DNA from 4 places in the Paenibacillus sp. GD4 genome. Region 1 is predicted to be linked to each of the others. Evidence: riboswitches for the same ligand, from Rfam matches in the RefSeq annotation. Region 1 holds a riboswitch; each other region holds the start of a gene.
What was found. Region 1 has a riboswitch for cyclic di-GMP ahead of RAC89_RS26395 (methyl-accepting chemotaxis protein). Riboswitches for the same ligand answer to the same signal wherever they lie in the genome.

Region 1 (7,414 bases):
CGCTCTATGAGGCGGCAGCCATTGACGGGGCTACGCGCTTGCAAAGGCTTTGGTATGTAACGATTCCCGGCATTGTCACGACGGTTGTGCTTCTGGCGGTGCTGAGCCTCGGGAACGTGTTGAATGCCGGCTTTGACCAAATTTTCAACTTATATAATCCGCTTGTGTATTCGACGGGCGATATTATTGATACGTGGGTGTATCGTACGGGGCTGGTTAACCTGCAGTATGGTTTGGCTACAGCGATGGGGCTGTTCAAATCCGTCATCAGCTTCTTGCTGATCATCATTTCGTACGCGCTCGCTTCAAAGTTTGCTAATTATCGTATCTTCTAATAAAGGAGCATGGCTATGGTCAGAGAAGCAACGCTTGGCTCCAGGGTGTTCGATGGGCTGCTGGTGGTACTGCTTGTCGGCATTGCGCTGCTATGCCTGCTGCCGCTTTGGTATACGCTCGCCATCTCGCTTAGCACCAATTCAGCAGCTGAGGCCGGTCTTGTGAAGCTGTGGCCGGTGGGCTTCAACCTCAATTCTTATCAAGAGATTATGGGCGACAGCAAATTTTTCAATTCCTTTTGGATTTCGATTCAGCGGGTCGTGCTGGGGGCCGGCGTCAGCTTTGTGGTAACGGTTCTGATGGCTTATCCCTTGTCCAAAACGAGCAAGGAGCTGCCGCTTCGCAATGTGCTGATGTGGGTTCTCGTATTCACGATGCTCTTCAACGGCGGTTTGATTCCTTGGTACCAAACCGTGAAATCGCTTGGTTTGATCAACAGCATCTGGGCGCTTGTGCTCGGACACAGTGTGCCGATGTTTAACGTCATTCTGGTTGTCAACTACTTCCGCAACCTGCCGAAGGAGCTGGAGGAGGCGGCGCTTGTCGACGGGGCCGGACCATGGTACATGCTGGTGAAGCTGTTCATCCCGCTGGCCGTGCCGGTGCTTGCCACCGTTACGCTGTTCAGCATCGTGTACCACTGGAATGAGTTTTTTAACGGCTTGGTGCTCATGTCAAAGGCGGATAAATATCCGCTGCAAACGTACATCCAACAGCTGGTCGTCGTGATCGATGCGAGTACCATGGATACGGAGCAGCTGAAGCGGCTCAGCGAGCTGTCCAACCGGACGCTGAATGCGGCCAAAATTTTTATCGCAATGATTCCGGTATTAATTATTTATCCGTTCCTGCAGCGCTTCTTCATCCACGGGATTACGCTAGGCTCGGTAAAGGAATAAGAGAGAGGGTTGGTTACGGCATGAAATTTACGGATGGCAACTGGTTATTGCGGGAAGGACTGACAGTACTGGGAGCCGTACAGGCTCATGAGATCGAACGGAGAGAGGACGGGCTGACGGCTTATGTCTCGCCGAGACCGCTTGTGAGCCGATCCAGCATGCTGGATACGGGGCTGCTGACGGTGCGGTTCCACTCTCCCATGCCTGGCATAATCGGTGTGAAGCTGATTCATCATGAGGGGATTCTCGATCGGGGGCCGGCATTCGAGCTGACGGCAGCTGACGGGAGCTACACGGTGATTGAAGAAAACGAGCAGGAAGCCCGGTTGACCAGCGGCAGCTTATGTGTCCGGATCCGGAAGGGAGCGGACTGGGCGGTCGATTTCCTTCGAGGGGAGGAGCGGATCACCGGAAGCCGCGCGAAATCGATGGCATATATTCGGGATGCCGCAGGGTCGGCTTATATGCGGGAGGAGCTGGATCTCGGCGTAGGCGAATGGGTGTATGGACTCGGAGAGCGCTTTACGCCGTTCGTGAAGAACGGTCAGGTCGTGGACATCTGGAACAAGGACGGGGGCACCAGCTCTGAGCAGGCCTATAAGAACATTCCGTTCTATGTTACGAACAAAGGCTACGGTGTTCTCGTCAATCAGCCGGAGCTGGTTTCCTTTGAGGTCGCCTCGGAGAAGGTGAAGAAGGTTCAGTTCAGTGTCCAGGGCGAGTCAATGGAATATTTCGTTATCGACGGCCCGACGGTAAAGGAGGTTCTGGGCAAATATACAGGGCTGACCGGGAAACCCGCGCTTCCTCCCGCATGGAGCTTCGGCTTATGGCTTTCCACATCCTTTACGACCAATTACGATGAGGCAACGGTCAATTCCTTCATCGACGGTATGGCGGAGCGGGATTTGCCGCTCCATGTGTTTCATTTCGACTGCTTCTGGATGCGCGAATTTCATTGGACGGATTTTCAGTGGGATAACCGCGTGTTCCCGGATCCTCAGGGCATGCTAAAGCGCTTGAAAGACAAGGGCTTAAAAATCTGCGTCTGGATCAATCCATATATTGCGCAGCGGTCCCGGTTGTTTGCGGAGGGCTTACGGAACGGATATCTTGTGAAGCGGCAGAACGGAGACGTATGGCAGTGGGATCTGTGGCAGCCGGGCATGGCGCTGGTCGATTTCACCAATCCGGAGGCATGCGAGTGGTATGCAAGCTATTTGCGGGGACTCATTGATATGGGAGTGGACAGCTTCAAAACGGATTTCGGCGAGCGCATCCCAACTGACGTGATTTATCATGACGGCTCCGATCCTGTGAAAATGCACAATTACTACACTTTTCTTTACAATAAAGTGGTATTTGGCGTGCTGGAGAGCAAGCTGGGAAAAGGGCAAGCGGCGGTATTTGCGCGGTCGGCGACCGTCGGCGGTCAACAATTTCCGGTTCATTGGGGCGGGGATTGCTACGCGGATTACGAGTCCATGGCCGAAAGTCTTCGGGGCGGTCTGTCGCTCGGTTTGTGCGGGTTCGGCTTCTGGAGCCATGATATCGGAGGCTTCGAGGCAACCGCGCCGGCGCACGTATTCAAGCGCTGGCTGGCCTTCGGCTTGCTGTCCAGTCACAGCAGACTGCATGGCAGCAAGTCCTACCGTGTACCTTGGGCGTACGACGAGGAAGCGGTGGAGGTCACGCGCCTCTTTACGAAGCTGAAATCCCGGCTGATGCCGTACTTGTTCGAGACGGCGGCGCAGGCTGCGGAGCAGGGGCTGCCGTGTATGCGTGCCATGCTGCTGGAGTTCCCGGACGATCCGACCTGCGAGTTCCTGGATCGTCAGTACATGCTGGGAGAGCAGCTTCTTGTGGCACCGGTGTTCAGTGAGGCAGGAGAAGTAAGCTATTACTTGCCGGAAGGACGCTGGACGCATTTGCTGTCAGGGGAAACCATGGAAGGTGGAAGATGGCGTAAGGAAACGTACGGTTTTCTCAGCCTGCCATTATTCGTCCGGCCCAACAGCATCATCGCCTTCGGTGCGGTGGATACGCGACCGGACTACGATTATGCCGATCAAGTGGAGCTGCGGGTGTATGAGCTGGAGGACGGCCGTACGGCCGGCACGGTGGTACGAGATGTGTCAGGCGCAGCTGAGCTGAGGGCTTCGGTGAGCCGGGAAGGAGCAAGCCTGCTGCTTGAGCTGGTAGGCAGCGGCAAGCCGCTTACGATTGCCTTTGAGGGGATGGGAGAAATCGCTGCTGTAGAAGGGCTGGAGGCCGTAGTGGAAGGCAGCAGCCTTCGCATTCCCGCATGGGGGAAGACGGTTCGGGCACGAGTGCTCCTGCAAGAATCAGAGTAATGAAAGAAGGACTATTCCTTGGCCTATGTAGTTCAGGCTTTGAGGAGTAGTCCTTTTTTGCGCGTAGCATTAAAAAATCACGTTAAGGCGCACAGATTTTCGGGCGAAAAGCGTGTAAGGCGAAATAATCACCTAACACAGACCTTGCGCCCAGGTTTCACATGCAGAAGCACGATGAAACGTGAAAAAATCACTTTACGGCACAAAATTGTGCCCTTCAAGCAGAACGTAAGATGAAATCACCACTTTACAGATCTGGTGACAACCTCCGGCAGTATCTCCGCAAGCTGCAATCAAGCCTTCATGAAGTCAATCTCCTGGAATCGAGCGACCTCCTTTAGCCAACGTTCCTGGACGAAGGCAACATGATCAGGGTGCTCGTTGTAAGCGGTATAGTCATCCTGAGAGTCGAACTCCATGCAGAAGCCGAAATCAAAGTCTGTCTTCGGGCTGATCTGGCGCAGCACCTCGAAGTTCTTCACAACGGGTATTCCGGTTAGAATGCGGTAGCCGTCCTCAAGAAATCGAGCCGTCTCCGGCGCGTCCTTGGAATGCTTTAGTGTAAAAACCGCCATATGGCGTATCGTGCCGTTACCCATAGACATGATTAACATCTCTCCCGTACGATAGGTTGGACCTTCCTTCCAAATTCATCCTAGCAGATGAGATATGGAACCGGCAAGACGAGTTAAAGAAATACCATAACTTTACCATTTATTTTCAAGGAATTTAATGCTATATTCCTAATATAAAGGTCGATAATTGTCGTAAAATGTAGAAATGCCATTGAAAAGGGCAAACTTGTCGAAAGTCAAGGACGCAAAGCTTCGGGCCTAACGCAGCATGCTATGCTATGGCAGCCGGGCAACCATTGGGGGGATCGTGGAAAGAGCTGCCCATTAGAGGCGGCTTTTTTTGGTGGTTTGATCGGAATGAGCTCACTAACAGACAAAAAGACAAACATGACAAACGGAGGGGTATTCATGGAAATGATGAAACATCTGAAGGTCGGCGTAAAAATCAATCTTTTGATTCTGTTATGTGTGATAGCTTTGCTGACCGTCGGCATTATCGGTTACACAGGCATGTCAAGAATGAATAACGCATCGAAAGAAATGTATAATTACAAGCTGCTGCCGATTCAATACTTAAGTGCGATGCAAACCATTTCCTATCGACAAGAAGCCAACTTACTTGAGCTGATGATTACAACGGACGATAATATGAACGATAAGCTTTTGGATGAGATCAATCAAGCGTCCGCGGACACCGATAAGCTGATGAACGATTATTTGCAAACCGAGCTTGATCCTGGGGAGAAGGATTTGGTTGAAAAATACAACCCCGTCCACCAGAAATATCGAGATGCGCGCAAGGAATTACTTGCTGAGGCGCAAAAAAACAATAATGAAGCAGCGTATGCCATCTATTTACATAAAGTGGGGCCTTTGAAGGAGCAGCGGGATAAGATCATGAACGATCTGATTCAGTATAATTCCCAGACGGCCAAAGCGATCAACGATGAGAACAAAGCCGCTTTTTATTCGGCTCGTAATGTCATGATTATCGTATTCTTAGCGGTACTGCTATTAAGTATCGGCTTTGGCTATTTGATTTCCCAATCGATCAGCCGTCCGGTCAATCGTGTTCTAGGTATCTTGGATAAGGTAGCTCATGGTGATTTGCGTGAAACCGCTGATATTCAATCCCGGGACGAGGTTGGAAGATTGGCGGAGGCGCTGAATCATACCATTCAGAGCATGAGAGGAACCATAGGCGGTATTCTCGCTTCGGCCGAAAGCGTAGCTGCAGCAGCCGAACAGATTTCGGCAAGCTCCGAAGAGGTGGCTACTGGCAGCAATGAACAGGCTCAGGAGGCGCAAGCGATCAACGAGCTGTTCAGAGAATTGTCCGTAGCCATTAACTCGGTAGCCGTCAGTGCGGAGCAGGCGGCCGAGCTGTCGGAGGAAACCATGTCCATGGCGCAAAATGGAGGGAAAGTTATCGACCGATCGGTACAAGGCATGGAATCGATCCATCGTCAAATGGCGCTGCTGGAGGCGGACTCCAACCAAATCGGAGAGATCATCGATGTAATTGAAGATATTTCGGACCAGACGAACCTGCTTGCTCTGAATGCAGCTATCGAAGCCGCTCGTGCGGGTGAAATGGGCCGCGGCTTTGCCGTCGTTGCCGATGAAGTACGGAAACTTGCCGAAAGAAGCGGTGAAGCGACAAAGCAAATCAGCGTGATTATTAAGGGGATGCAGCAAAATACCAAGCTAAGCGTTTCCGCTGTGAATGAGGGTACCGTAGCCTCGCGGCAAACGGGTGAAGCCTTCCAAACCATCATGACTGTCGTGAACGACACGGCGAGCAAAGTATCCGAGATTGCAGCAGCCTGCGAAGAGCAAGCGGCTCAGTCGACGGAGGTGCTGCAGTCGATCGAGAAAATTTCCGCTGCGACGGAGGAAGCGGCAGCCAGCAGTCAAGAGACGGCATCCACCTCTCAATCCCTCGCTCAGCTGGCGCACGAATTAAAAAATATGGTAGCCGCCTTCAAACTAAGCTAAGAAGGTGCCGAATGAACAAACGTCTGCTTCTTCTTGGAAGCGGACGTTTTGTTTTCGCGTCTTTATTTCCGCTTGAAAGCCCCCAGCGCCATGATCAACAAGGGATACAAGAAGCCGAGCGCTACAGCATACGGCGGATATATGGTCGAGTCCCATTCGGCCATATACACGACATTGGGATAGACGACAAGCGACATGACGACAAGGATCATGCCGAAGGGCAAAGCAAGCGGACGGTAGTCCTTCAGCTTCAGCGTTTGAGCGAGTCCCGTCACACACGCGTAGGAGTACAATGTAATTTTGAAGTAAATCGAGAGAATCCAGATCCCTGCCAAGATCGACTCGATGCGCTGAAAAAAATCGGCGATACTGATTTTCCTGGCAAGCACATAGCTTGGGTACTGCTGCCGGGCCGTGCTCTCCGCCCCCATTACCGCGATGCACAGCAAGGTAATTAGTACAATCACAACGCCGCCGACGGCCGATCCGACGAGCAGCCCTCTCCTTGCCCGATCCCTATGGCGTATGTGCTTGGGAAAGAACATCAGCAGCACGACCATTGGAAGCGATGCCGTACCAATTACAGCTAAGACAGCCTTGGCCATGGAGGGGAAGCTCGTATTCAAAACCGGTTCCAGATTCGAGAGCTTGGTATCCGGAATGATAAGGACAACGAAAATCATGAAAAGCATGATAAACCACGGAAAAAAAACCTCCGCCGCCCGGGCAATCGTCTCGAGTCCGGAACGCAAGCCCATCATGACAACCGCAGCAAACAGTATGTTGATGAATTGGATCGGTGTTTCCGGCATAACCTGTGTCGTTACGAAATTTCCGATATAGGATAACAAGGTAGCCGAACCGATAAAAGAAAAGAAAATCAAGGGAAAAACGAGTACTGTTCCGACAACCGGTCCATAAAGGGAATGCGTATATTCAACAAACGTCATCCCTTCCATCCGTTTGCCGACGGCATTAAAGAAGAGGACGATTGCCAATCCAACCAAAGAGCCAAGAACTGCTGCCATCCAAGCATCGTTGCCCGCAACTGCCGCAAGTCCGGCAGGAATGATTAGAATGGTGGTTCCCACGGTAAAGAACATGGCAAGTATCGTAAATTGACGAACAGACACCATCATCGAACCTGCCCCCGCTTCGTCATTGTAAGAATCGCTCCAGCATATCGCTTACGGGTGTAAAGACAAAGGCAACAGCATCCAGCGGATTCGGGATCTTCCACTGGAGCGTTTCG
Region 2 (7,414 bases), on a different contig from region 1:
TTCATGAGATTACCGAAGTCGTTCGCGTACTGGCCGGATATGGGGTTCGCAAGCTGCGGATTACCGGCGGAGAGCCGCTGGTGCGCAAAAATTTGGAAGAGCTGATCGCTAGTCTGAGCGCCATCCCCGGTATTGAGGATATCGCGCTCACAACGAACGGGATATATTTTGCATCGCGGGCGGAGAAATTTAAGGCAGCCGGGCTGACTCGGATCAATATGAGTCTGGACTCGTTGAAAGCAGACCGCTTCAAGCTGATTACCCGTGGCGGCGACATCCAAAGGGTGCTGGGCAGTATCGAGGCAGCCTACCGCGTGGGACTTGACCCGATCAAGCTGAATGTCGTGCTCATGAAGGGCTTGAATGATGACGAAATTGAAGATTTCCTGAGGCTGACGATCGAGAGGAGCCTGCAGGTGCGTTTTATAGAATATATGCCGATCGGTCATGACGACCAGAACTGGAAGGATAAGTATGTCCCCCTTAGTACCGTACTGGATGTTTGTGAAGCCAAGGGGTGGCTTGCCGAGCCTTCGGGAGAGGTGTACGGAAACGGACCGTCGCAAAACTATAAAATTACCGGTGCCGCGGGTTCATTCGGTCTGATCCATCCTGTGAGCGATCATTTCTGCGAAACCTGCAACCGGCTCCGGCTGACGGCGGACGGGAACATCAAGCCTTGTTTGTATTGGTCGGACGAATTTAACGTACGCAAGGCCATCGGCGACGACAAGGCGCTGGCCGAGCTGTTCTTCCGTGCGCTTGACGTGAAGCCCGAAAGCCACGAAATGGCGAAGGCGCTGCTGAACGAACGGCAGAGCCACACGCCGACGGTGCGCCGCATGTCGCAGATTGGAGGGTAAGCATGGCCGCAGATCAGACGAATTCGCTGCGCTTCGGCAGGAAAGCGATCACGGTGGAGGAGGCGCAGCAGCTTATCCTAAATCGGGCGGAGCTGCTGCCTGCGGAAGCCGTTCCGCTGGAGCTGGCTCATGGCCGAAGGCTTGCGCAGAGCGTCATAGCAGACCATCCGGTGCCGCATTTTCGCCGCTCGGGGATGGATGGCTATGCCATCCGGGCCAGTGACAGCCTGGACGCGGAAGCGCTGCGGCCCGTTGCGCTTCGCGTGACGGAGACGATTCCTTGCGGATCGGTGCCGGAAAGGTCCGTGCAGCCGGGAGAGGCGGCCCGCATTATGACTGGAGCAGTCGTACCGGAAGGTGCGGATGCGGTCATTATGCTGGAGATGACGGACAAGCTGCTGGCCGGTGACGGGCCGGAGGGCGACAAGGTCCTGGTCCGCAAGTCGATGCGGATGGGTGACAACATCACTCCAATCGGTCAGGAAATCGGGGTGGGGGAGCTGCTGCTGGAAACAGGACGCCGTATCGGACCCGGGGAAGCGGCCATTTTGGCTACGTTCGGCTGTGCCGAGGTGAGGGTGCACCGTGTACCTCGAGTGGCGGTCTTCTCCACCGGCTCCGAGCTGCTCCCAATAGAAGCTGCGCTGGAGCCTGGCCGTATACGAGGCAGCAATAGCCATATGCTTGCCTGCCAGATCCGTGAAGCAGGAGGAGAGCCAAGGCTGATGCCGATTTTACCGGACTGTCCGGAAACGGTAGAGGCGGCATTGCTGCAGGCGCTGGACTGGGCGGATATCCTCGTAACGACCGGGGGAGTTTCCGTCGGTGATAAGGATGTGCTGGTCGAGCTGTTTCAGCGCTGGGACGGGGAGCTTATCTTCAACAAGGTGGCGATGCGCCCGGGGAGTCCAAGCTCGTTCGGCTGGTGGCGGGGGAAGCCGCTGTTTGCTTTGTCAGGCAATCCGGGAGCAAGCTTCGTCGGCTTTGAGCTGTTCGTGAGGCCGTATCTTAAGGCGATTCAAGGCTGCGCCCGTCCTTTGCCCAGAGAATGTACCGCATTGCTGGATGCGGATTACGGCAAAGGCTCCGCTTACCCGCGCTATGTAAGAGCCCGTACTTACACCGAGCAAGCAACACTAAAGGTAGCGCCTGCCGGTAGGGACAAGTCCAGCATCATGGTATCAATCAAGGATGCGGAGTGTTTGCTGTGCATTCCTGCAGGCGGGCAAGCCCCTCCCCGCGGAGCCTTGGTTCGCGTGCTTCAGCTGGCGGAAGCTTAAAAGAAGGCAGGAAAGAGCGTCGGCCGAAGTGGTCGACGCTCTTAATCGTCCCTGTGTCATTTAGACAAAGAAACCTGCGGACAAAATGATGACCAACAGGATGTAAAGCACAAGGATCGCTGCTGTGGAAGAGCGGTAGCCTGCAACTGCACTCATGTCTATCACCTCCCTGACGTTTTCTACAACAGCATATGGAGCCGCTTATGAATTGTTTGGACGGATGCCCTGAGGCAATCGCCCAAACCATCTCCTCGCTCCGCGCATTTACTTATTAGTAGTGTGCGAAGGAGAGGATTAACCTTGAAATATTTAGATATGTTAACGCATTTGGGAATAGGCAGCGCCCATCCCGGAGGATTCGCTTTTACCTTAAAAATGCTGGATACCATTCCGCTGCAGCCGGGCAGCTCCATTCTGGAGGTTGGGTGCGGAACAGGCCGTACAGCATGTCTGCTTGCACAAAAGGGCTTTCAAGTATATGCCGTCGACTTGCGACCGGGGATGATTGAGAAGGCGAAAAAGCGCAGTGAATTGCAGCAGGTGAAGGTAGATTTTGCGGTAGGCGATATTTGCCGGCTTCCTTTTGGGGACAATCAATTTGATCTTGTCCTTGCCGAATCCGTTACCAACTTCGCGGATGCATCGGCAGCCGTTTCGGAATATTACCGTGTGCTGAAGCCCGGGGGGATGTTATATGACAGTGAAGTGATCCGCCTTCACGATGTGACGGGAGGCATTAAAGACGAACTGGTGGAATTTCTAGGCATTGCCCAACTGCTATCTGCAGAGGAATGGGGAGCGATTCTGGAAGCGCAGGGCTTCACCGACATTCGTCTCTCCGTCTCCCCTATGGAAGAGCTGTCGGCGCAGGATGACCTAAATCATCCGGATGAGCATCAAATCGTAAGTGAAGGTGCCTATATTGACGCTTCCGTATGGCACACCTCGCTTACGTATACGGACATGATGGATCAAAGCAGAGACTTCCTGGGTTCAGCCGTTCTTGTGGGGTCGAAGGGATAAGATGGCGGGCCGAGTGTCTTCCCTGAAAGCGGCGGAATGGTTTCTTGAGAAGCAATTTCCCGAATGCAATGCAGCCATACTTGCCGGTAGTGCCGTGAAAGGCATGGACACCTCGGATTCCGATCTGGATCTGGTTATCCTGGATGAATCGCGGTCGTATCCGTTCCGCAAAACGTACACCGCCCACGGCTGGTTGATTGAGGCATTCGTGGTTACCCGCGACAGCTTTCCTATGTTTATCGAGGCGGCAGCCGAGTCGGGACTTCCGTCGATACTGCGTATGTGCACCGAAGGAGCGGTTCTGCGGGATGACGGTTCGGCGGCGGAGCTTATCGGACTGGCACGGGATGCGCTGCAGGCCGGACCCTACGAGTGGACTACGCAGCAGCTGAGCGATGCCAGGTATGACATCACAAATGGCTTGCTTGATCTGCAAAGCAGCAGGGATCGAGCTGAGAGATTGTTTATTGCTGGGAAACTGATCGGTTCTGTGCATGAATTTGTATTAAGAGCTAACCGGCAATGGATAGGAGACGGGAAGTGGGCCTTGCGTATGCTGCGGAGGTTCGACGAAGAGCTGAGTAATTCGTTGGTCGCTGCGCTGGAACAGTTATACCGCAAGGATGAGCATGAGCCGGTCATACAGCTGCTACATGAAGTGCTGCGTCCGTACGGCGGACTGCTTACCGAGGGATACAGCGAAGGATGCTGGGAGGAAGAGTAGAGGCTGGGGGCAGGTATGGGGAACTATATAGATCAGGTCTAAAAGAGGATTTAATTCCAACCGGCCCTTCGATAGATACGACTTCAAGGATATAAACTCCTAAATTTAAAGGTATAATATGGTAACCGGCGAATGAAAACACGGCTACTGCATTTTTATTGATACGAATGACCTCCCCTTAAAAAAGAAACGGGATACGAAATGTCCGAATGTATAGGACCAATAGTCTATATTTCTCTAACCTCCCCTAAGGATCCCTGCTGCCCAATGCTGTAAATCTCCAGGAACGACAAGCGCCGTGAAATCAACGAACTTCTCAAGCACTTGGAGTCCTTATAAGTCCCTTACAAAAATTAACATGAGCACAATAGGCAATAAAACTTAAATATTCCATGGAAAAAAATACGCATTTGGACACATGCCGGAAAAATATTGTCGAATTATACTCAGAGTATGCAAAGCATTTCCACTTTCCGTCCCGAAAAGGCAAACCTGATGAAAATCAGCGGCGCAAAGCTATAGGGGCTACGAAGAACGCCGGTTTCGGTGTTCTTCTTGCCAGCCAGCTGTCGAACGATCGAAGGAAAGAGGACCTCCGCAAGACGTCTGCGCGCGGCGTTGCAGCGGAAGATTCTTTTTTTACATCGTTCCCTAGGCAACTCCGGATCGGGTAGGACATTCTAACAACTCGGGGGAATTAACGATGAAAAAAATGTGGATCGCCGGCTTAGCCATGCTTATGATGTGTATGCTTCTGGTTCCGATGCAGGCGGCGAAGGCCGCCGAGACCGTTACCAAGCTTAAGGCGACGAAAAGCGTCAGTTTCCGGGACAAGCCGTCCACCTCAAGCAATGTCATGCGCTACCTCAAAGCCGGTGAAGTGGTAACGGCCTTGCAGCTGGTCAATCCCAATTGGTATCAAATTCAGGATGCTCAGGGTTTGACTGGGTACGTCAGCTCCAGCGGCACTTACATTGATGTTTTATCGAATGCGGAAGTGATCGCCAAAGTGAATTTCCGTACGCAGCCTTCGACTTCGTCTTCGATTATCCGCTCCTTGCCGGTGGGGGAGGGTCTTTATGTCATCGAGAAGGTGAATGCTTCCTGGTACCGGGCGGAGGATGCCTCTGGAGTGAGCGGCTACGTAAGCGCAGGTTCGCAATATCTGGCAACGGATTTCTCCGTTACCGGTGTGATCCTGCCTATGGCGGAGCGGGTGGAGAGCATTATCAATTCCGGTACGGCTTACTTGGGAACTCCTTATGAATTCGGCTCTACCCGTTGGGAGGATTCCACCTTCGATTGCTCTGATTTCATGCAGACGATCTTCTGGCTCGGCGCAAGAACGGTGCTCCCGAGTGATTCTCAGGCACAGGCGGACTTTGTGAGGGGCAAGGGCAACCAGGTAAACGATTGGAGCCAGCTGAAGCGCGGCGACCTGATGTTCTTCATGTCCTACAAAGGCTCCAGTGCTTCGGATTACCAAGGGATCAACAAGTCAACGGAGCCGGTTACGCACGTAGGCATTTATCTCGGGGACGGCCAAATGCTGCATACGTATTCGGTCGCTTCGGGCGGCGTACGCATCGATTCGATTAGCGGAACCCAGTGGAACAACCGGTTTTTGTACGGCGGTTCGGCGTATTGATTCGAGCAAGGTACATAGGATGTGAGAAGGATCACCTGAGGGTGGTCCTTTTCTTTTTTGTGCAGGAAAAAAATATTTACGGTGTGAGCAACTTCATAGTTCTTTCCTTGTGAAAAAAGTAACATAGTGATCAGGAAGGATCATTTCTATAGAGGAGTGGATGGAGATGGCAGTAAACAAAGCACGGCAGGAGACGGAAAGGGCGGAGAACGTGTCCGTCCAGCAGCAGGTAGACCGGCTTGTGGAACGGGCCAAGGCGGCACAGCAGGAGTATATGAGCCTGGATCAAGACGCGATCGACCGCATTGTGCAGCAGATGGCGCTCGCCGGGCTAGACCGGCACATGGCGCTTGCGAAGCTGGCAATAGAGGAGACGGGACGCGGGGTATACGAGGATAAGATTACGAAAAATATTTTTGCGACGGAATATATTTATCACAGTATCAAGTATGCCAAAACGGTCGGCGTTATCGAGGAAAACCCGTATGAGAACTTCAGTGTCGTAGCGGAGCCGGTTGGTGTCATTGCAGGGGTGACGCCGGTGACGAACCCGACTTCAACTACGATGTTCAAGTCACTGATTGCTGTCAAAACGAGAAACCCGATCGTATTCGCGTTTCATCCGTCGGCGCAAAAGTGCTCCGTGGCGGCTGCCGCCGTTGTTAGGGATGCGGCTGTAAAAGCCGGCGCGCCGGAGGATTGCATCCAATGGATCGAGACGCCCTCCGTCGAGGCGACACAGCTGCTGATGAACCATAAGGATGTCGCGTTGGTCCTGGCCACGGGGGGATCCTCGATGGTGAAATCCGCCTACAGCACTGGCAAGCCGGCACTGGGAGTCGGTCCGGGCAATGTGCCTTGCTTCATCGAAAAGTCGGCCGATCTGAAGCAGGCGGTAACGGATTTGATTCTGTCGAAGACGTTCGACAACGGCATGATTTGCGCATCGGAGCAAGCGGTCATTCTCGAGGAGCCGATTTACGATGCGGCGAAGCGCCTGATGAAGGAAATGGGCTGTTACTTCTTGTCCAAGGAAGAGACGGAGCTCGTATCCAGACTTGTCATCCATCCGGAAAAATGTGCCGTCAACGCCGTTATCGTAGGGCAGCCGGCGGTCAAGATAGCTGAGATGGCCGGTGTGACGGTGCCTTCGGACACGAAAATCCTTGTTGCCGAGCTTACGGGGGTCGGCGCTGCGCATCCGCTGTCCGCCGAGAAGCTGAGTCCCGTATTGGCGTGTTATAAGGTGAAGCATGCGGAGCAAGGCATTCAGCGGGCCGCCGAGGTGGTGGCGTACGGCGGGATGGGACACTCCTCTGTCATTCATTCGAACAATAAGACGGTCATCGAGCAGTTTGCCTCCGTGCTCAAGACCGGGCGGGTCATTGTCAATTCACCTTCTACGCACGGGGCGATCGGGGATATTTATAATACGAACCTTCCTTCGCTTACGCTTGGCTGCGGCTCCTACGGTCATAACTCCACTACGGCGAACGTGACGGCCGTGCATCTGCTCAATCTGAAGCGGGTCGCTTACCGTACGGTGAATATGCAGTGGTTTAAGGTACCGCCGAAGGTGTATTTCGAGAAGGGCTCGACCCAATACCTTGAGAAGATGCCTGACATCACGCGGGTGATGATCGTTACGGATGCGGCCATGGTAAAGCTCGGGTACGTGGAGCGGGTGGAGCACTATTTGCGGAAGCGGAGTAAACCGGTGTTGATAGAGGTATTCTCCGAGGTAGAGCCCGATCCGTCGGTAGAAACGGTGGAGCGGGGCACCGCGATGATGGCGGCCTTCCAGCCGGACTGTATCATTGCCTTAGGCGGAGGGTCTCCAATGGACGCAGCGAAGGCGATGTGGCTGTTCTACGAA
Region 3 (7,414 bases), on a different contig from region 1:
TCCAATTTACCAACCGTTGGTCAATAAAAGGAGAACGCACAAATTGCTTCCTAAAATAGACTCTGCACAAAAAACGGGTTTTGCCCGTTTCCTGCTCTTTCTGCACGCCTATCATCCGATTGTTCATACCTTGCTCGTCGGTACCATTCTGGCCCGCGCCGCCTCGTCCATGAGCATGCCCTTCCTGGCCATCTATTTGTCCCGAGATGGAATGAATCCGCTGCTCATCGGGGCGATCATCGGCGCGGGCTCTCTGGCGGGGACGGCGGCGGGGTTTATCGGAGGAGCTCTCTCTGACCGTCTCGGACGGAAGCTGATCATGATGATCGCCCTGATCGGCTGGGTCGTCATCTTCATGGGCTTCGCTGTAGCGAAATCGCCTGCAGCCTTTCTGCTGCTCAATATGCTCAACGGCGTTTGCCGTGCCTTCTACGAGCCGGTTTCCCAGGCGTTGATGGTGGATGTGACGACGAAGGAGAAGCGATTGAAGGTATTCTCGCTCCGATACCTTGCCATCAATGTCGGTGTTGCCGTAGGGCCGCTTCTCGGAGCGTATTTCGGTACGATGGAGGCGTGGCTGCCTTTCCTTATTACCGCCGGCATTTATTTGGCATATGCTATAGGTCTTTACTTGCTGCTGCAGCGATTCGGTATTCAAAAAATCGAAGGAGAACACAAAAGCCAAGTAACGGTTGCTTCAGCATGGCGCGTCATCACCGGAGACCGGGTATTCCGATTGTATATTATGGGCGGAATCATCGGAGCGATCAGCTATTCCCAGATGACAGTGACCTTATCACAATATGTGGAGCGAAGCGTAGCCGACGGAGCGACACTGTTCGCTTTGCTGATGAGTATTAACGCCATTACCGTAGTCGTGCTGCAGGTACCGGTATCAAGGTTCGGGGAGCGCTTCGGCCCGCTTGCAGCGATCGTGGCTGGAAATCTCATGTTTGCCCTAGGCAATATCGGGTACGCCTTTGCGGATTCGTGGCTGCTGTTCATGGTATCGATGTTCTTTTTTACGCTGGGGGAAATATGTAACTTTCCTGCATCGAATGCCCTAATCGACCGGCTGGCGCCGGAGGGAATGCGAGGGACTTACTTCGGGGCGCAGTCGTTCACAAGTCTGGGACACTTTATCGGGCCGATCATTGGGGGAGCTGTACTATCTCACTGGGGCGGATCTCCGTTATTCCTAGGATTGGCGATAGTAACAGTAGGCGGTTCTTACTTTTATTCCAGAGGGAATCAATTGTTTAATTCAGGACTAAAGACCTACGTGAATTCCAGAAATTGAGCACTATGGTTGATATATTCCGTGAGACCTATCTTTTATGCTAAGAAAGGATAACAAAAGACAAAATTCGATCGTTCTCGATATGGGCAAAGCAGACGAAAGTCTGTGACGCAAAGCTACAGGGGCTACTACGGAGAAGATGCGTTAAGCCAGCCAGCCGCCGAAGGAAAGATGATTCGCGTATAGATGCGGGCCTCCAGTCCTTGGGACGGAGGTTCTTTGTATGTGTGACAACCTATTCTAAAAGCAAAGAGGGACATAATGATGAAGCAGGAGTTTTGTACGAAGGTGGGCAGTGACGTCGTAGGCTTGTATTTGACGGGCGACGGACCGAGAATGGTGATCAACCGGGAGGAATACGAGCTGACGCGGCCCTGCTGGGACTTGGAGATGGTGATGGGACAGCGTCATCATGTCATTACCTTTTATTGGCGCGGTGAGGTTAAGCTTTCCGTGCGTTTTGATGCCAGTAATGATGTGCTGCTCAAACTGTTTGATTACTTAAGCTACCGGACGGAAAAGGTTCGGTACGCGTAGAAGTAAAAGTTTGTTCAAATGGATAAGCCTCCTGCATACATATTAGGTGATAAACTAGGGCTGTGAAGATTTCAGCCGGCCTAATAGGAGGAATTCCTGTGCAACCGACCGATTACGCGGCATCGGCTTCATTCGAGCATCGCTTTTGGCTGCAGATTGCGGGCGATCATGCCCGGTTCATTAAGGACGCGTTATCTCCGGATGAAGTACAGGAGATTCAGCGTGCCCGGTTTTACATTGCGAAGCTGGATGAGCTGCTGGAAAAATCCAGGACGGAGCTGGATGAAGCGCAGCTGCAGGAGCTTAGCCGGGAGAGCTATACTCGCGCTCAGGATCTAAGGAACTTCAAGCTCCATCTGCTGCGCAGACACCTTACGGGTAAGATTGGCCTTAAGCTGCCGCCGAGCTTTCTGAACCATATGGTCAATGAAGTGGAGGAGTATTTGCGTGTCCTCCGGTTCCTCGTTTCGGGTCAACCGGCTCCCATGTATAATGAAATCCACCACCATCTGGTATGGCTTCAGGATGCATTCGGGCATGCCGCTTCGATTGCCGGCGACCTTGATATGGCGGAGAAGCCGTTGATTGAAACCGCCCAGAGCTTCGAATCGCATTTCCGCGATTTTTACATGAAAGCGGTTGAGCTGGCAGGCTACATGCGCGCGAACATTTCGCAGTTTCCGGCACTGGCTCGCTTCAACAAGGAGATTGAGCTGGAGATGGTGCTCTTCAAGGGCTTCCTCCGGGAGCTGGAAGAGATGAGGCTGACCGGCGAGGTGCTGGGTGTATTGACACCGCTGATGGCGGATCATATGGCGCGCGAGGAATGCTATTATTTGACGAAGCTTTCGCTTACGGCCGGCACCAAAGCGCCGGAGTGCGACCCGGGCAAGCCGAGAACGGAAGGATAACAGATAAGGAAGACCGGATTTGAGCAGCGCAAATGCGAGCTCAAGGCGCCGGTCTTTTTTCCGTTGCCGATTCAACCCTTTTCCGAGCTGCGGTAGGTGCGGGGAGAGACACCGGTCTGCTTCTTGAATACTTTGCCGAAATGGGAGAAATTATCGAAGCCGACCTGCTCCGAGATATCGGTAATGCTGAGCTCGGATTGCTGAAGCAGACGCTGCGCCTCCTTGATTCGCTTGAGGTTCAAATAGTCCGTGAAGCTGAAGCCGGTAATTTCTTTAAATTTGCGGCTGATATGACTGATACTGACATAAAATTTCTCGGAAAGCAGAGGCAGGCTGATCGGTTCGGCGTAATTCGCATTAATATATTGAACGATTTCCGATATTTTTTCATGCATCGGCGAGACATGCTCCATTGGCGCCGTCTTGTTTTTTTGATGATAACGTGCGGCATGCAGCAAAAGCTCGGTAGAGGCAAGCTGAACTGCGAGCTCGTAGCCGGGAGCGGCAGCGTGGATTTCTTCGAGCACGGCCAGCAGCATCCCTTCCAGCTTTAAGCGCTCATGCAGGGGGAGACGAAGCAGCGGTGCATCAGCCATAAAGGGAGAGCGCAGCAGCTCGGCAAGCTCCGGAGGATGCTGCTCGAAGAAGGACTCCCAGTAATAAATTAAGATTCGATCATGCTCGGGTATGCCGACATCCGAGGTTTTATGAACTTCTCCGGAGCGAATGAAGATAAGGTCTCCCGCTTCGACCGAGTAAGACCGGTCTTTAATAAAGTAGCTCCTCCGCCCGGAAAATAAGTAATAGAGCTCATACTGCGAATGGATGTGGTTAATGGCCATGGTGTAGTGTCCCTTGCGGCGATCGAATTCGACCCCGATCCTCTTGTCCGGCGTTGTGCAACGGAGTTGGTTTGGAAATTGCATCGGCTCATAACGCTCCTTTCCTAGGAACAGTATAACAAAATTTGCGGCATTTGACGCGAAAAGGTTTCATTTGCGGCGAATGTTTTATTTATTTGCGCTATGATTTGATTCAGAGATGGGTTAATCACGAAAGGAGAGAATGAATATGGCAGCAAAAAAGAAATATGTTCAAGTAGGTGTCGGAGGGCGAGCCGAGTTCTTCTACAAGGCGATTGCAACCGATTACAAGGAAACGTCGGAGCTTCTCGCCGTTTGCGATATTAACCAGACCCGCATGAATTACGCCAACAAGCTCCTTACTGAAAAATACGGATACAACCCTGTAAGAACCTACAAAGCCGATCAATTCGATCAAATGATCGAGATTGAAAAACCGGATGCCGTAATTGTTACCAGTGTGGACCGGACTCATCACACTTACATTATTCGTGCTTTGGAGCTCGGCTGCGATGTCATTACAGAGAAGCCGATGACCGTTGACGAGAAGAAATGCCAGGAAATTCTTGATGCGGTGGAACGCACGGGCCGTCAGGTTCGCGTAACGTTTAACTACCGCTATGCGCCTCATCATACGAAGGCTCGTGAGCTGATCATGAACGGCGAGATCGGCAAGGTCACCTCGATCCATTTCGAATGGCTCCTGAATACGAAGCATGGCGCCGACTATTTCCGTCGTTGGCACCGTGATAAGCGCAACAGCGGCGGCCTGCTGGTGCACAAGTCGACCCATCACTTCGATCTGGTCAACTTCTGGATCGGCTCCCAGCCGGAGGAAGTGTTTGCCTATGGCGACCTGCTGTTCTACGGCAAGGAGAACGCGGAGCAGCGCGGAGAGACGAAATTTTACCAACGCGCTACCGGCAATCCGAATGCGGAAGGCGACCATTTCGCTTTGCACTTGGATAAGAACGAACACTTGAAGGCGCTATACCTTGACGCAGAGCACGAGGACGGCTACCAGAGAGACCAGAGCGTATTCGGTGACGGCATCAACATCGAGGATACTATGGGTGTGCTGGTACGTTACAAAAATAATGCGATCCTGACCTATTCCTTGAACGCCTACATGCCTTGGGAAGGCTATCGGATTGCTTTCAACGGTACCCGCGGCCGGATCGAAATGACCATCGTGGAGCAGTCTTATGTTAACTCCGGTGGCGATAAGGCGCTGGAAGGTGCGTTGAAAGGTAAAAAAATCGTTGTGCAGCCGATGTTCGGTGCTCCGTACGAGGTGCAGGTGGAGGAAGGAAAAGGCGGTCACGGCGGCGGCGACCCTGTGCTGCTGAATGACATCTTCGGTACCCCTGTAGAGGATAAATTCCGCCGTGCAGCGAATCATGTGGATGGCGCCCAGTCAATCTTGACCGGCATTGCGGCGAACCGTTCCATTCGAACAGGCCAAGCAGTAAAAGTGGATGATTTGGTAAAGTTTCACTAAAGTAAATTTAATGTCGAATGAAATCGAATAAAAATCCCGCGCCCCGATGCATTTCAAGCATTCGGGCGCTTTTTTTTCATCCGAGCCCCTATTGTACCGGGAATGTGCAGCGATTATAATGGAATGGTACATAAAACTAGTGCTGTGGAACTAAGGGGAGGAACCGCTGTGCGTTTGATTACTCGTTCCGATTTCGACGGATTGGTATGCGCGATGCTGTTTAAGAAGCTCGGTATGATTGATGAAATGAAGTTCGTTCATCCGAAGGATGTGCAGGATGGGCTGATTGAAGTAAATGAAAATGACATTCTGGCTAATGTTCCCTATGTTGCCGGCTGCGGCCTTTGGTTCGACCACCATTCCAGCGAGATCGAGCGCAACGCGGAGCAGGTCGGCGTGAAGGGCGAGGTACGCATAGCACCGAGTGCGGCCCGCGTAGTATACGATTATTACGGCGGCAAAGAACGGTTCGGCGATATCGACGATATCATGGAAGGCGTGGACAAGGCCGATGCGGCGCAATTTTCCGCCGACGATATTTTGAACCCGAAGCGATGGGATCTGCTGTCTTTCATCATGGATGCACGTACGGGCTTGGGACGTTATCGTGATTACCGGATCAGCAACTATCAGCTGATGGAGGATTTAGTGGATCACTGCGCAACCATGACGATCGAAGAGATTCTGGAGCTTCCGGATGTGAAGGAACGCGTCAACCGTTACTTCGAGCTGGATAAGGAATATAAAGCGATGCTGCAGCAATATACGCGAACGGACGGCAATGTCATCATTACGGACCTGCGCGGGGTGGAGACGATTTATCCGGGGAACCGCTTCATGGTGTATGCGCTCTATCCGGAGCAGAACATCTCCATCTGGGCGATCGACGGAAAGGGCAAGCAGAATGCCGTGTTTGCCTGCGGCCACAGCATCATTAACCGCGGAAGCAGGACGGATATCGGCACCCTGATGCTTCAGAACGGCGGCGGCGGCCACAAAGCGGCGGGAACCTGCCAGGTGCCGTATGAGCAGGCGGATGCCGTGCTTGAGCAGCTGATTGCAACGATGAAAGCGAACGGGTAAGCAGCTTGCGGGAACCTTGGCTTAGCGCCTCTTGATGAGGGGCTGAGCTGAGGTTTTTTGTTTTCTATACCGCAATGCCTTCTATTTCACCGGATTGGGGTTCCCTTATTCGGTGTATAAACTAACATTGAACTGATGGAAGCGATCGGTTATTGTAGAATTAGATTTGGAAAAGAGCGGGAGGCGTTGCATTTGGCAATCTTGATCACCGGGGGAGCAGGCTATATCGGAAGCCATACGTGTGTTGAGCTGCTGGAAGCGGGTTATGACATCATCGTAGCTGATAATTTCATAAATAGCAAAATGGAAGCTATGCACCGGGTTCGTGAAATTACGGGTAAGGATTTTCCGGTTTATAACGTGGATTTGCTCCATCGGGAAGGTGTGGAAAAGGTTTTTGCGGAAAATGGGATTGAAGCCGTCATCCATTTTGCCGGACTTAAGGCAGTAGGCGAGTCGGTCCGGCAGCCGTTACGTTATTACCATAACAATATTACCGGTACACTGATCCTTGCGGAGACGATGGCTGCGAGCGGGGTGAAGAAGCTGGTATTCAGCTCATCCGCGACGGTCTACGGGATGCCGGAGCGAGTACCGATTGCGGAGGATTTCCCGCTAGGGGCAACGAATCCGTATGGCCGGACGAAGCTGATGATCGAAGAGATCCTAAGGGACCTCTATGTGTCCGATCCGGAATGGAGCATTTCTCTGCTGCGTTATTTTAATCCGATCGGCGCCCATCGTTCCGGTCTGATTGGGGAGGATCCGAACGGTATTCCGAACAACCTGATGCCATATATTACGCAAGTGGCTATCGGAAAGCTGGAGAAGCTTGGTGTCTTCGGCAACGATTATCCGACGGTGGACGGCACGGGCGTAAGAGACTACATCCATGTGGTTGATCTCGCTATCGGGCATGTAAGGGCTGTGGAGAAGGTCTTGGGCGGCAGGGGAGTGAATGCTTATAACCTGGGAACCGGCCGAGGATATAGCGTTCTTGAGATGGTAAAAGCGTTCGAAAAGGCGTCCGGCCGTAAGGTGCCTTACGCTATAGGTCCAAGAAGACCCGGTGACATTGCCGTATGTTATGCCGATCCGGTGAAGGCGAAGGAAGAGCTCGGATGGACGGCAACGCGAGGGATCGAGGAGATGTGCGTGGACTCGTGGCGCTGGCAGTCCCGGAATCCGAAGGGCTACGAATAGGGAACAACCCGCAAAG
Region 4 (7,414 bases), on a different contig from region 1:
CGTCTTGATACGAGTTTCCAAGAACGCCTGCTCGTCCTTCGCCGAATGATATTCACTGTTTTCCCTCAAATCACCGTAGCTGATGGCTACCTTAAGGCGCTCGGCCAGCTCTTTACGCTTTACGGTTTTGAGCTCCTCAAGCTCGGCCTCCAAATTCGCAAGCCCCTCTTTGGTCAAAATAACATCTTCGCTAAACATGGTTCATCTCCTATAATCATACTCCTGCCATTGTACCACTACTTTCTTCTTTGCCCAAATCCTAGGCTGAAACCGTTGATCTGTGGTTACACTGAAAAGAGAGGAAAGGAATGAGACTGCACTTATGAAGCTTACTAAACGATATTTATCCAGGGACTTGGTGACGAAGCCCTCTTACGATAAGGAAATGCTTCGAGAAGTATGGGGGGATTATTGGGGGGCATCGAATGAGATCGGCCGCATAGGCAAAATTCTGATGCATCGTCCGGGCCGGGAAGTGCTGCATCTGCACCGCCATGTGGCAGAAATCGAAGCCGGCCCTGTATTCAACGAAGAGGTAAAGGGCAACACACCTAGTGACTACCGACAAGAAGAGCTCCCTGCTCTGGAACGGCTGCAAACACAATATGACGGCTTGACTCAAGCGTTGAAGAAGGAGGGGATCGAAGTCCTGTCACTGGACGAAGCCTCCGATGGACTCCCGGAGCGAATGTTCACGAGGGACCTTGCTATGGTAATACCCGGAGGTGTTATCCTGTCCCGTCCAGCCCTTCATTTGCGCTATGGGGAGACACCGCTGGCTGCCCGGACATTCGCAGGGCTGGGAATTCCAATCCTAGGCATGGTTCAGGGAACGGGCCTTGCAGAGGGCGGCAGCTTTATGATGCTGGATCCGGCCACTGCGCTGATCGGCCGGTCCGAACGGGTTAACCCTGCGGGGATTGAGCAAATCCGGTTCATTTTATCCTTGCAGCAAATTCGCCTCCTAGTCATCGATTTGCCCTCAACGATCATCCATCTGGACGAAGCCTTTATGCCGATCGATCATCACAAGGCTCTCGTGAACACGGCGCTGCTGCCGTTTTGGTTCCTCGATGAGCTGCACCAGCGCGACATCGAGCTGCTGCATGTAGATCCCAAGGATCCTCCCCTAACGATCAATGCCCTGACCCTCGAACCTGGAAGGGTCTTATTCTCCAGCAGCGGAGCTCGTACGATGGACCTGCTTGCTAAACATGGGATTGATGTCATTCCCGTAGAGGTCGATGAAATCTATAAGCTGGGGGGCGGAATTCACTGCGTCACCTTACCCTTAACCCGGAGTTTATGTTAAAAGCAATCGGCTCCCATAAGGAAAAAAGTCCCTCCTGGGGGGACTGTATTCCTTGTTTGAAAGGTCGCCATGACCCTCTTCAGGCCTATGATGGTATCGGTTACAATTGATTCTCCCTCCTCATATCGATTAGTACGGGCTTTGGTACAATGGATAGTAAGTGAAATTTGACGATGTGTGTAGGAAGCCAAGACAAGGAACAAAGGCAAACCCGTACGAAAGTCGGGGACGCAAAGCCACGGGTCTACCCCATCCCCAGGGATGGCAGGACAGCCGGGTTGCTCGGAGGTGCTTGGCTTTTTTGCGTTCATTTCTAGAGAGAGGAGATCCCTATGCGACTTGGCGAGCTTCTAATCATGAACGGGCTGATTACGAAGGAAACGTTGGAGCAGACCCTTCTGCAGCAGGCGACCACGCCCCGAAAGCTGGGTGAGCTGCTAACCTTAAACGGCTCTATCACAGAACGGCAGCTGGTAGAAGCGCTCGAATTCCAGCTCGGCGTCCCCGTAGTCAATATGGAGGAGGCTCAGTTCGACGAGCAAACCCTGCAGCTGATCCCAGGGACGTTAGCCCGTAAGCACGGGGTCATGCCGCTGGAGGTCAAAGGGAGAAAACTAAGGGTGGTCATGCTGGACCCCCTGAATCAGGAGGCCCTTAAGGACATCCAAATGACAACCGGCTTGCTGGTACAGCCCTGTCTTGCGACAAGAACGGAAATCGAGCAAGCCGTTCTTCGGCACTACGGTATGCAGGATGCGACGGATCTCTGGGAGCAATTGCTGGAGGAGGCCGTTCGGCAAACGGCTTGCGGTATTTACCTGGAGCCTCAGAATGAGGGTGCTTGGGTCCGATTCAAAATCGACCGTTCGATGCGAACCCATACAACGCTGCCCTCTAAACTGCAGCTTGGGCTGACGGAACGGATGAAGAACGCCTTTGCGCTCGACCCTTCGGAGCGTAAGCTCCCTCAGGAAGGATCGCTGCGGGTCCATGTAGCGGACAGGACGGTCGATCTGCGTCTCTCCACTCTGCCGACCACCGCGGGGGAGAGCCTTTTCGTCAGTGTAACCGATGCTTCGGAAGCAATCCGCAAGCTCTCCGAACTATCGCTCAGCGAGCCGAACCTTCATAAATTGGAAAAATCGATTCGACGGCCCTCCGGACTGATATTAGTTTCAGGGCCTTGGGGCAGCGGCAAAACGACAACGCTGTACACGCTGATGGAGGAGCTGAACAAAGAAACGCTCCGATGCGCATCGGTCGAGGAACGTGTACTGCGCAGGCTGGACGGCGTTCAGCAGGTGGAAGTGAAGGATGAAGTCGGCCTCACAGCCCCTCTGGCTCTCCGCTCCGTGCTGAGGCAGGAGCCGAACGCCATCCTCATCGATGATCTTTCTTCACCGGGCATGCTGCAGATGGCGCTCCGCGCCGCAGCTGGGGGAAAGCTGATTATAGGGAGTGTCCTCGGCAGCAGTGCCGCAGAGACCCTTCAGCACTTGCTGGATAGAGGAACGGATCCCTACTTAGCGGCTTCCTCCCTGCATTGTGTCGTTTCCCAGCGTATGGTACGCAGAGTATGCAAGCAATGCGCCCAATCGGTTCCGGTCACGGATGAGGAGGCCGCCCAATTCGAAAGCCATGGGCTGCTTCATCCGGAGGACGGCAAGGCAAGCAAGGGGCTGATCGGAAACTTCCGCTCCTTCGTATCCGCCCAGATCAGCGGCAAGCCTACGGTCATCCGGGGCAGCGGCTGCAGCTTATGCCAGCAGACCGGCTATAGGGGGTATGTTCCTCTTCAAGAGGTGGTGACGTCAGAGGAAGGACTACGAAGCTGGATGTTATCGAGGCGCCAACCGGAGGAACTGAAGCAGCAGCTGGAGCAGAGTGGTTCGAAGTCCCTGCTTTATGACGGTCTCATGAAGGCACGCAGCGGCATTACGACAGTGGATGAAGTGCTGCGTGAAATCAGCAGCGGTTGAGGCACAGAATTTGCAGTGAAAACACAAAGGAGGCCACGGAATATGTCCTATCGGGTGCTGGTGGTAGACGATACGAACTTTATGCGAAGAATGGTTGCCGATTGCTTAAGACAGTCCGGATATGAGGTCGTAGGTGAGGCAAGCAACGGCCGTGAGGCCGTTAAGCTCTATGAAGAGCTCATTCCGGATTTTGTCATGATGGACTTGACCATGCCGGAGATGAACGGCGTCGATGCGATTAAGGAAATCCTAAAGCTCGATTCCACAGCGGTTATTTTGATCTGCTCGGCAAGCAACCAGCAGGATCTGATCTTCGACGCACTGGATGCCGGGGCTAAAGGCTATGTGATGAAGCCGTTCAACCCGGAGCGGCTGAAGGAGATCATTCGCAAGTACGCGATGCCGCATCTTAAGCCGCTGGCGTCCGAGGAGGAGTCGGACAGCCATGCTGCTATCGCTGCGACGGTGGAGACAACGCCGGAAGTGCAAGCGCAGGCTATGACTGAGGCCCTGGCTGTGGAAGCCTCGGAAGCTGCCGAACCCGTAGCGACCCCTCAGGCAGAGACCTCCGCGTCGGAGCTGGCGGAGGCGCCTAGCTGTGCGGAGGAGAGTAGGCACACCCCGACGCTGGAAGCGGTAAGCCATGCAGCTGACGGTTTGAAAGTCATTAACTTATTCAAAGGGAGTGGCGTCGTGAAGAGCTTTACCAGCAGTTACCTGTGCAATTGGCAGGAGGAGGCGCAGGGAGAAACTTCGAATTACATTGCCATTTGCACCGAAAGCGAGAACAAGATCGTCATCGAAATGTCCGGCGAAGGAAAGGAAAAACAAATCGTTCACTTCTCGCTCGACGGCTTCCGGCAGCTCAGCAGCTGGCTTGATATCCACACAGGGATCAGCAAGGTGGCTGCAGCCAAGGAAATGGCGCAATAGCACTCCCACCAAACGACCTGAATTCAATTCAAGGTCGTTTTTTTATTCATCCAGGAATATATTTACAAAACAAAACACTTCATGTTATCATTTACGTAGTTACGTAACTACGTATTTCAATAATTTGATGAGGTGATGTATCTTGGCTACCGCCAGAGATTACGGAGCAGAGCTGGATTTACTAAAATTCCAGTTGGATGATCTTCGTCAGCTTGTCACCAAGCTTGTAGGATCCTCCCCTTCCAAAAGGATTCAGGAAGGTTTTGAGCAGAGGGATTCGGCTCTCGGAAGCATCCGGGCAGAGGAGGACGGGGCGGGGACTATTTATTATTCTGGCCATATCCGCGATGAAGAGCGAAGCTACCGCTGGGACCCCCAAGAGAGGCAGATTCGTCAGCTTCTGGAGCTCGACGGGGAGAAAGCCGCCAAAGTGCTCGCTGCTATTAGTCACAAGCAGCGGCTTGATATTCTCAAGTCCGTCATGGTTCAGCCTCTAAGCGGGTCAGAGCTGGTGGAGCGTCTGCAGATGGGTACGACGGGGCAGCTTTACCACCATATGAAAGCATTGCTCGGAGCCGGGCTTTTGGTGCAGGAGGACCGCGGCGGCAAGTACTCTCTACCTCCTCATCGCTCCCTGCCCCTGCTTCTGCTGTTGGCGGCAACGTCCGACTTGCTTGATACGAGCGATTATATCGACATGCTGGAAACCAGAAACCACGTCGCCTCCTACATAGGGGCACCTCAAGGAGAGTACGATCCTCACCTGCTGTTTCGGGCCGTCTTACAAAACTGCATTCTTGAGCATCAGGCGGGCTATTGCAGTGAAGTGGGCGTGTTCCTCCAAACGGACGGAGGGATCACCATTGCTGACAATGGGCGCGGCATCCCTCTGCATGTCCTGCCCGGCACGGAGAAATCCCGGGTACAGGATGTCCTTACTGATCTTAGCCGGCTAAACGCCAGCGCAGCATACCATTCCCCGGGTTCGGAGAAGGGGATCACTATGGGTGTGGTCAACGCCCTATCGGAGAGGCTGTCTGTAGAGGTTCGGCGGGAAGGCAAAATTGTACGGCAGGATTATCAGCACGGCATACCTCAGAGTGACCTGGTAACAGTGGGAGTAACGAAGGAAACGGGAACGAGCATCACCTTCCGGCCGGACCGGGACATTTTCGCTGCGGCGTTCGATAAAGACGTCCTGTCCGGCCTAATCAGCGATATCGGTGCCGCCCATCCTGAGCTGATAATAGCGTTCCATTCATAGATCAGGCGGGAGGACCCGGCTCTTCTATAACAGCAGCGCATGCAGTTCGTTCATTGGGCGCAGGATGTTCCGTTTCATGGCGGCAGCCGCCTTCTCGGTATTGTGCGCCTCCAAAGCAGCGATGACTTCCGCGTGCTCTTCTACAGAAGTGAGCGAGGCCGTCAGCTTCTCCTTAAGAAACACATATTTGAACCTTCTGACGTGCACCTGCAGCGAGGCACTGAATGAAGCGACATAAGGACTATCGGACACTTCCACGATCAAGTTATGGAAAGCCTCATCCTCCTCCATCGCTTGAAAAGGCTGTCCGGCGCGGATCGCTCTTTCGAACAAAGCGTTCCGCTCCCGTAAGGCCTCCAGCTGCTCCGGCGTCGCGACCATAGCGGCCTGCTCCGCCGCAAGTGCGTGAAGCGCCGCCAACACGGGGTACATCTTCAGGATATCATCCTTCTCGATCATCGTGACACGCGTTTCTTTGCCGGGATGCATGGATACGAGCCCCTGCACCTCTAGCAGCTGCAGCGCTTCCCGGATCGGCGTCCGGCTTACCGCCAGCGACTCCGCCAGCTCCGCGTCGAGCAGCTTCTCTCCCGGCAGCAGGGTGCCCTCAATGATCCAGCGCTGCAGCTGGGAGAAGGCGCGTTCCTTTGCAGACATGCGGATCGGCGAGGCAAAATTTTTCGGTATCGGCATGATAAAGCTCTCCTACAAACATCGTTTACATGCAATATATCGCATATATATACCCAGTGCAAGTACTTGTTTCCTGTGTCGCAAAATACATGAAGCCCGCTCGGATCCGAACGGGCTTCATTCCTATAAGCTTACTTTTCTTCTACCGCCTCATCTTGTATCTGCTTCAGCACCTGAAGGAACGTTTCCGGCGGCTGAGCGCCGGTAAGAGCATACTTTCCGTTCATGATGTAGAACGGCACGCCTGTGATTCCGACTTGACGTCCGAAGTCCAGATCCTCCTGTACCTGCTCCGCGCCTTCGCCGCGATCCAGCTGCTCACGCAGCTTCGCAGCATCCAGCCCGACGCTCGAGGCGACATCCAGCAGCACCTCCAGCTGCCCTGTGTCCCGCCCTTCGCTGAAGTGAGCCCGGTTCACCGCAATCAGCAGCTCGGTCTGCTTCTCCTCCGGCGCTACCGCGATCAGCCGGTGTGACAGCAGCGTGTTCGGCATCACTTCGATTCGGTCGAACCGGAAGTCCAGACCTGCGGCTTGTCCTGCAGCCGATACCTGGGAGAACATCTGGTCCATCCTGCCGGCTCCGCCGAACTTCGCCTCCAACGTCTCACGGTACGGGAGGCCGCCCTCAGGTGTACCCGGGTCCAGCTGGAAGGCGCGCCACACCAGCTCAACCGGTTCACCGTCCCATCGCTCCAGCGCGGTGAATAAATGCTGCTCGCCGATCCGGCACCAAGGGCAAACCGTATCGTGAAAAACTTCGATTCTCATCCTGCTTCGCCTCCTGTCTTTCCCTTACGATAACGGAAGCAGACAAGGAATGCAATTCATGTGCGAAAGGAGTACAATCGAAGGAAAGAATCGCTCGGAACAGCCCTTAGTCGAGGTGACCCATCCATGTACAAAATCATCCTGTTCGTCGTGCTGATGCTCCTATATCCCTTGTTCCTGCAGCAAATTCACATTACGGACCTGCGTGTCGTCCCGCTCGTGATTCCCTATGCACTCGGCTGTTTGGCCGCCATCATAATCGGCTCCGAGTTAGCGGGCTTCTTTTTCAAAAAACGGGAGTAAACCGGACGTAACAGTCAGCCTGCTGACGCGACCTAAAAATTCATACTACAAGAGTAAGGAATGGTAATGACATCATGACAGTGCAGAAGCAAGGAAATCAACTCAAGGCATCTCAAAATCCCTTCGTTCTGATGCCGATTTTATTGCTGATGTGGGGCTC

Region 2: it holds a riboswitch for cyclic di-GMP, as region 1 does, so the genes downstream of both, RAC89_RS16050 (C40 family peptidase) here and RAC89_RS26395 (methyl-accepting chemotaxis protein) in region 1, are expected to answer to the same signal.
Region 3: it holds a riboswitch for cyclic di-GMP, as region 1 does, so the genes downstream of both, RAC89_RS04885 (hypothetical protein) here and RAC89_RS26395 (methyl-accepting chemotaxis protein) in region 1, are expected to answer to the same signal.
Region 4: it holds a riboswitch for cyclic di-GMP, as region 1 does, so the genes downstream of both, RAC89_RS11390 (GspE/PulE family protein) here and RAC89_RS26395 (methyl-accepting chemotaxis protein) in region 1, are expected to answer to the same signal.

Annotation. Positions count from the first base shown of each region.
Region 1 covers NZ_JAVCYK010000002.1:778,992-786,405, reverse strand. Annotated here, with positions in the region: gene RAC89_RS26415 (ABC transporter permease) at 1-335, shown strand, start outside; gene RAC89_RS26410 (carbohydrate ABC transporter permease) at 351-1,235, shown strand; gene yicI (alpha-xylosidase) at 1,256-3,589, shown strand; gene RAC89_RS26400 (Dabb family protein) at 3,883-4,194, opposite strand; cyclic di-GMP riboswitch class I at 4,374-4,462, shown strand; gene RAC89_RS26395 (methyl-accepting chemotaxis protein) at 4,573-6,162, shown strand; gene RAC89_RS26390 (GerAB/ArcD/ProY family transporter) at 6,225-7,301, opposite strand; gene RAC89_RS26385 (hypothetical protein) at 7,321-7,414, opposite strand, start outside.
Region 2 covers NZ_JAVCYK010000001.1:3,315,414-3,322,827, forward strand. Annotated here, with positions in the region: gene moaA (GTP 3',8-cyclase MoaA) at 1-863, shown strand, start outside; gene RAC89_RS16030 (molybdopterin molybdotransferase MoeA) at 866-2,143, shown strand; gene RAC89_RS16035 (YjcZ family sporulation protein) at 2,204-2,299, opposite strand; gene RAC89_RS16040 (class I SAM-dependent methyltransferase) at 2,444-3,166, shown strand; gene RAC89_RS16045 (nucleotidyltransferase domain-containing protein) at 3,180-3,890, shown strand; cyclic di-GMP riboswitch class I at 4,366-4,464, shown strand; gene RAC89_RS16050 (C40 family peptidase) at 4,594-5,538, shown strand; gene adhE (bifunctional acetaldehyde-CoA/alcohol dehydrogenase) at 5,705-7,414, shown strand, end outside.
Region 3 covers NZ_JAVCYK010000001.1:1,030,021-1,037,434, reverse strand. Annotated here, with positions in the region: gene RAC89_RS04890 (MDR family MFS transporter) at 44-1,300, shown strand; cyclic di-GMP riboswitch class I at 1,376-1,465, shown strand; gene RAC89_RS04885 (hypothetical protein) at 1,562-1,837, shown strand; gene RAC89_RS04880 (DUF2935 domain-containing protein) at 1,936-2,748, shown strand; gene RAC89_RS04875 (helix-turn-helix domain-containing protein) at 2,820-3,674, opposite strand; gene RAC89_RS04870 (Gfo/Idh/MocA family protein) at 3,820-5,112, shown strand; gene RAC89_RS04865 (DHH family phosphoesterase) at 5,281-6,195, shown strand; gene galE (UDP-glucose 4-epimerase GalE) at 6,388-7,398, shown strand.
Region 4 covers NZ_JAVCYK010000001.1:2,417,668-2,425,081, forward strand. Annotated here, with positions in the region: gene greA (transcription elongation factor GreA) at 1-198, opposite strand, end outside; gene RAC89_RS11385 (dimethylarginine dimethylaminohydrolase family protein) at 323-1,312, shown strand; cyclic di-GMP riboswitch class I at 1,507-1,598, shown strand; gene RAC89_RS11390 (GspE/PulE family protein) at 1,645-3,291, shown strand; gene RAC89_RS31650 (response regulator) at 3,334-4,224, shown strand; gene RAC89_RS11400 (ATP-binding protein) at 4,367-5,488, shown strand; gene RAC89_RS11405 (GntR family transcriptional regulator) at 5,513-6,181, opposite strand; gene RAC89_RS11410 (DsbA family oxidoreductase) at 6,313-6,951, opposite strand; gene RAC89_RS11415 (hypothetical protein) at 7,078-7,254, shown strand; gene RAC89_RS11420 (DMT family transporter) at 7,329-7,414, shown strand, end outside.